DNA from 2 places in the Lysinibacillus sp. FW12 genome. Region 2 is predicted to be linked to the other one. Evidence: riboswitches for the same ligand, from Rfam matches in the RefSeq annotation. Region 2 holds a riboswitch; the other holds the start of a gene.
What was found. Region 2 has a riboswitch for cobalamin ahead of SJW71_RS03350 (FecCD family ABC transporter permease). Riboswitches for the same ligand answer to the same signal wherever they lie in the genome.

Region 1 (3,420 bases), 1.3 Mb from region 2:
CTATTTTTTGCTGCACAAGCTTCGGCGGCGTGACCTTAATTGCACTTGTTCCTTTCACCATGGCGAGTGCCGCTGTTGCCATTTCAAGCGCTGTTTTTTTCGGCCGAGGCGTAGCCGCTACACTGGGTTTATTAAATCGGCCAGCATTAGGGTCTGCTGCAAAGTCATCACGTGCAGTCCCTGTCTCTTGGTTCATTGCCCACGGCTCATTTTCTTCACGTAAACGCTGATGTGGTCGTAATGGCTGTTTTTCTTCCCCAAGTGTATATTTACGCTGGTAGCCACGTGGCGTAATCATTTTATTATCATAGAAAAATGTTGATGAATTCCCGATAATCACGGTTGTCAGCATACCAATATCATGTTCGAGCATTTCTGCTAATGTTGTCATCGTCACTTCCTGACGTTCTCTATAGGCACTTTTTACAAGTCCTACTGGTGTGTCTGGCGAGCGATATTCTAAGAGAATTCGTTGTGCTTCTACAATTTGTCTTGTTCTCCTACCACTTTTAGGATTGTATAAAGCAATAACAAAATCAGCCATTGCAGCAGCCTCGACACGCTTTGCAATTAAATTCCATGGTGTTAGGTGATCACTCAGACTAATGGTACAAGCATCATGCATAATCGGAGCCCCTAGTAAACTAGCACATGAATTGATTGCTGAAATACCAGGAACTATTTCTACTTCAATGCCTGTAGCTTCTGTCCAGCCTAATTCGATTAACACTTCGTACACTAATCCCGCCATACCATAGACGCCAGCATCCCCACTCGAAATTACGGAGACGATGCTGCCTGATTCTGCTTGACGAACAGCCTCTTGAGCACGTGATACCTCTTCTGTCATTCCGGTACTGACAATAGACTTTGCACTGACTAAATCTTGAATAAGCTCTACATAGGTTTTATAGCCTATGATCATATCACTTTGTTGTAAAGCCTCTACTGCTCGTGTCGTAATATGCTTAAAATCTCCAGGTCCAAAGCCCACTACGAAAATTTTCCCTTTTTGCGCCATGCTGTTACCCCTCTTTCACCTTTTCGATCCCTTTAATGGCTGTCGTTTGTGCTGTACGCTGTAATGTACCTTCCCGAAGTGTAAAGACATGTTCGTTGTATAATGATTCATGATGTAAATCTTGTACGAGTATTCTTGCATGCTCTGTTGATGGCACTCGATACCAATTTCCTTGTGGATAGGCGATGACTACACAAGCATCCTTGCATCGTCCATTACAGCGCGTTCTTGTCGTATGTATTTCCTGATCGAGTGCTTGTCGCTGTATTTCATCTCGAATGGCTAAGGTAATTTCCTCAGCATCCTTTCTCATGCAGCTACTGCCATTGCAAATAAAGAGATGTGTTTTCATCCCCTCTAAATTCCATGTTGTCATCTTCTGTCTCCCCTCATTTGCTTTCTGGAAAAAGAAAAAACCCTCACTCTTAACGAAGAGTAAAGGTTTTGTAGAAGCCAAATAAAAACGAATAGAATAAAATACAGGTACTCGCTCTCGCTTCAACTTCTCCCTCCGAAAAGTTTGCATGCACAATCAAATAAGCAGGTTTCCTGACTTAAGCTTCATTTTACTATCGCACCTTCCCAAGTTTTCACCAGTGGTACCTGCGAATTCATCAGCTATTACAGTAGCGGGGGCTGTATTGGATTTTCACCAATTTCCCTATTATCTCGAGCTATTCGAGCACTTATTGACGTTTTATATGAAATTTATTATCTTCTTCAATTGTTTAGAAAACTGTCTCTATCATATCTTATTATTTTAAAATTTCAATATTTCTTTAAAAATTTATGACAAATTTATCAATTTTGCTCGAATCTTATTCTTTAAAAAACTAAGTTCTCCTTACTTCTATCTAAATTTTCTATATGGATATGCAATTAAAAATTTTTATATAAAAAAATCTAGCACAATTATGGAAATTTATGTTACACTTTGTCGTGAAATCTCACAACTTTATGTTTTTTCGGTGTAAAATGCTTGCCATTTTACTTAAAAGGGAAGCCGGTTTGAATCCGGCGCGGTCCCGCCACTGTAATAGGGAGCTTTATAGATAATGTCACTGTCCAATGATGGGAAGACCTATAAAGTGTTGAACTAGAGCCAGGAGACCTGCCGAAAAAAAGGTGATCGTTTCAACCTACGAGGATAGGTGTGCGGCTTAGCAGATGAGAATGATTTGCTTTTTTTAGCTATGCACTTTTCCAGCAGCGGAGAAGTGCTTTTTTATTTTACGCACGCTACATTCTTAAAAAACTAATCGTTAGGAGGAAAGCTTTTGACATTTTCATGGTGGAAACTTAGTTATTTTTTATTGGCCTTGTTAATCGTGCCAAACCGGGCCTTTGCTATGCATATCATGGAAGGCTTTTTACCCATTGAATGGGCCATTTTTTGGTGGGTCATCACGACTCCCTTTATTATTCTAGGATTGCGTTCCATTCGAAAAACAATGGAAGAAAACCCTGAAACAAAAATGCTCTTAGGGCTTTCAGGAGCCTTTGCTTTTGTGCTATCGGCCTTAAAGATCCCCTCTGTTACCGGGAGCTGCTCCCACCCAACTGGCGTTGGACTTGGAACAGTTTTATTTGGACCTTTAGCAATGAGTGTCATTGGGACGATTGTGTTATTATTCCAATCATTACTATTAGCGCATGGTGGTATCACTACTTTAGGAGCCAATGCCTTTTCTATGGCTATTGTCGGTCCGTTTATTGCTTACTTTGTTTTTAAAGGGGCTCAACAAATAGGGTTGTCATTTTCACTTGCCGTTTTCTTTGCCGCTATGCTTGGTGACTTAGGTACATATATTGTGACTTCTGTCCAACTAGCACTAGCCTTCCCTTCAGAGGTTGGAGGTTTTATGGCATCCTTTACAAAGTTCGCAGGAATTTTTGCCTTAACACAAATTCCGTTAGCCGTTAGTGAAGGAATTTTAACAGTCATTGTGATGAATTTCTTGAAAAAATACAATGTCAGCGAATTAAAAACTTTACGTGTTTTCTCTACAAAGGAGGCACATTAAAATGAAACGTAATGTATTGCTATTAGTGATTGTAGTGCTGTTAGCCATCATCCCACTGTTCATCCAAAAAGGAGCAGAATTTGGTGGTGCTGATGGAGAAGCAGAAGCTGCTATTGGAGAAATCGATGCAGAATATGAACCGTGGTTCGACAGCTTATGGGAGCCGCCAAGTGGTGAAATCGAAAGCTTATTATTCGTCCTACAAGCCGCTATTGGTGCTGGTTTTATTGGCTACTTCATTGGCTATATGCGCGGCAAACATAAAGAAGGTTAACCAACATGTTGCTCATTGATAAATATGCCTACCTCAATAAGCTAGCGTTCGTTCATCCACTTGAAAAAATGATCTTTTCACTTGGACTACTTCTAGTAACG
Region 2 (3,420 bases):
CCCACTTATGATTTTTAACAGGTTCTTCACCTGTAGTTGGTTCATAGGAAATAACATAAGCAGTCGTATCATAGGCCCCGACTATTTCTGCTTCTGCACCTTTCATACCGTCCATATGCCCGTTCGTAATAATAGCTGTACTTCCTACAGGAAACTTCGGATTTTCAGCAATTTTTAATGTAGCTGGTACTTCGCCTGAACTTGAATGGTTCATTGTCGAATGATCCATTTCTTCAGTCGTATGATTAGATGTAGACGCAGGCTTCGTTTGATCCTCCGTACAAGCAGATAAAGTAAGTAAAGCTAATACTGATAGTAGTGCCATTGACCATTTTTGTTTGAATATCATGTCATATCCTCCTCACTATTTGCTAATACTGTAGCAAATAAATGTGCAGAAATAATGGACATGATCTACTACCAAAAATCAAATCACATCTTTCATCTAACAAGAAAGATGTGAGGAATTATTTATTGAATGGGCATGATTTTCAATGTTTTTTGTAATCGATAGGCGAGGATGCCAGCGAAAATCGCTAAGATAAAATCTTTTGGTAGTGGGGGGATCATCCAGAGCCAAGCTAGTTTATATGAAAAGACCTCTGGTGCACTTGCCCATAGTTTGTAGGCAAAATACATCCAATTTGTCCCTAGGAAATAATTAAGCGCAGTTGCGATTAACGCTGCCGCAATATAGCTTTTCTTTGTTGCACTTCGTTCTACAATTAGTCCTGCAACAAATGCTGCTCCAATAAATGTAATAATAAACCCAAAGGTAGGGCTTAAAATTTGTCCAACTCCCCCACCAAAACGAGCAAAAACAGGCGCTCCTGCTAATCCTATGCACATATAAACTGTACAGGCGAGCGCACCCTTTCTGCTACCAAGAACCAGTCCTGCTAAAATAGCAAAAAACGTTTGTAGTGTAATCGGTACACCACCCACCATCATAAATGGGGCAAAGGAGGTAATATTAGCCCCTATCATCATAAGTGTTGAGAATAACCCAATATAGGTAATGTCAATAGTTCTTAATTTATGATGACTCTGTTGTGTAGCAGTAGCCATAAATTTCACCTCGTTATAAACCTTCTTACTGCTAGTGTAAAAAACGAATATAATTGTGTCAACCTTATTTTAATTTTAAGTTAACTCAATTATAGTGTAGACTAACTAATTATAAAAATGTATGATAGAATCGTCACAATTTTATAACTTTAAGTACTATTGGTGTGATATTTTTTGAATGTCACTTAAAAGGGAAGTCGGTGGAAGTCCGACGCTGTCCCGCAACTGTAACGAGGAGTCTTATAATATTTTTTGCCACTGTGTTAGTATGGGAAGGCCATTATAGGATGCTGATTCGAAGCCAGGAGACCTGCCATTAGTAATACCTGTAATGCCCACGAGGATGCAAGCAATTACGGACAATAGCTGGATATTTTCTGACTTTGTTTAATCTAGGGTATTTCTATGCGTATTTTCGTATGGAATACCTTTTTTTATTGCTTCATCCATCAATACTTAGTAGGAGCTTTAAACGGATGAATAAAAAATTTATGTTTTTTTCCTTAATACTTTTCTTCGTATTAATCGTTTCTATGACAATAGCCGTTATGGTTGGGTCTGTATCAGTTACACCCTTCTATGTATGGAAAGTTATTCTTTCTAAAATCCCCATTATACAAAATGGCATAGAGCAAGACTGGAGTCGCTCACAGGAAATCATTATTTGGCAAATAAGAGCACCACGTGTTTTACTCGCAGCTATTGTTGGAGCTGGTCTAGCTATTGCTGGGGCAGCAATTCAGGCACTTGTGAGAAATTCCATTGCTGACCCTTATATATTAGGGATTTCGTCAGGTGCAGCTGTTGGAGCGACCTCAGTAATTATTTTAGGTGCCTTTTCATTTTTAGGAATCTATGCTCTTTCTGTATCTGCATTTTTAGGGTCATTACTTGCCATTGCGCTCGTATTTTTCTTATCACGAGTTGGTGGTCGTGTCTCAATTTTTCGCTTGTTATTGGCGGGGATGGCTGTGTCCTTTATTTTAACGGCCGTTTCCAATTTCATTTTGATGATGTCGAAACAAGAAGGGGCTTTAAAGGCTGTTATGTTTTGGATGCTAGGGAGTCTAGCTGGAGCCAAGTGGAATAATATTGTAATCCCGGCTTTCATATTCTTCCTCGTATTTGGGCTACTATGGCTACACTATCGAAATTTAAATTTATTATTACTAGGGGAAGAGGCAGCTGTAACGTTAGGGGTTAATTTACAGCAATTTCGTATTCAGCTCATTTTACTTGTTTCGTTGTTAACTGGTGTACTTGTCGCAGTCAGTGGCTCTATTGGATTTGTGGGATTAATCATTCCACATATCGTTCGGTTAATTGTGGGGTCAAACTATAAATATGTGATACCTATTAGTGCTTTAATTGGAGGAATCTTTTTAGTGTGGGCAGATGCTTTTGCCCGAATAATCATCGCACCTCAAGAAATGCCAATTGGTATTATAACGGCCTTTTGTGGAGGACCATTTTTTATTTGGCTACTCCGTCGTAACAATTATTCTTTCGGTGAAGGAGACTAACTTATATGACATTAGAAGCAAAGCAGCTATCATTCTCCATTTACGATGAGCGTATACTACATGAAGTAAGTATTCAAATAAAAGAAAAACAACTTGTTGGACTCATTGGCCCTAATGGTAGCGGCAAATCCACATTGCTAAAAAATATGTATCGTCTGCTAAAACCGGAAAGTGGTACGGTATTATTAAACGAACAAGATATTTTAAAGCAATCAAGTAAATCGATTGCTAAAAATTTAGCCGTTGTTAGTCAAGAAACACCTGTTTTATTTGACTTCACCGTACATGATTTAGTCAGTATGGGAAGAACGCCACATAAAAAACTATTGGAGCTTGATCAAGAACAAGATTTCCGAATTGTGGCAGATGCTCTTCTACAAACTGGTATTTCACATTTGGAGAAACGAAGCTTTAGCTCTCTTTCCGGTGGAGAGAAAAAGCGCGTAATGGTTGCACGTGCTCTGGCACAACAAGCTAAGGTATTGATATTAGATGAGCCGACGAATCATTTAGATATACAGCATCAACTCCAGCTTATGGACTTAATTCAAACTCTACATTTAACTGTAGTCGCGGCTTTACATGACTTAAATATCGCAGCAATGTACTGTGATCAAATTTACGTTTTACAGAATGGACGAATAGTTTGTCATGGGACGCCAGAAGAAGTACTTACTCCAACGTTGTTACGGGAAGTATTTCATGTTTTTGCTGATATTCAAATACATCCACTAACTGGTAAGCCTTATCTTACATATGTTCCAGAGCAATTTGCCAAAAAGGTTAACCAATCATAAGAAAGTTAAAAGTCTATACATCTACCATCCTT

Region 1: it holds a riboswitch for cobalamin, as region 2 does, so the genes downstream of both, SJW71_RS09815 ((2Fe-2S) ferredoxin domain-containing protein) here and SJW71_RS03350 (FecCD family ABC transporter permease) in region 2, are expected to answer to the same signal.

Annotation. Positions count from the first base shown of each region.
Region 1 is NZ_CP139094.1:1,924,486-1,927,905, reverse strand. It holds gene cobJ (precorrin-3B C(17)-methyltransferase) at 1-1,021, opposite strand, end outside; gene SJW71_RS09815 ((2Fe-2S) ferredoxin domain-containing protein) at 1,026-1,397, opposite strand; cobalamin riboswitch at 1,544-1,726, opposite strand; cobalamin riboswitch at 1,971-2,154, shown strand; gene SJW71_RS09810 (energy-coupling factor ABC transporter permease) at 2,299-3,045, shown strand; gene SJW71_RS09805 (energy-coupling factor ABC transporter substrate-binding protein) at 3,047-3,319, shown strand; gene cbiQ (cobalt ECF transporter T component CbiQ) at 3,325-3,420, shown strand, end outside.
Region 2 is NZ_CP139094.1:642,430-645,849, forward strand. It holds gene SJW71_RS03340 (YdhK family protein) at 1-349, opposite strand, end outside; gene SJW71_RS03345 (biotin transporter BioY) at 472-1,068, opposite strand; cobalamin riboswitch at 1,212-1,400, shown strand; gene SJW71_RS03350 (FecCD family ABC transporter permease) at 1,545-2,591, shown strand; gene SJW71_RS03355 (heme ABC transporter ATP-binding protein) at 2,597-3,388, shown strand.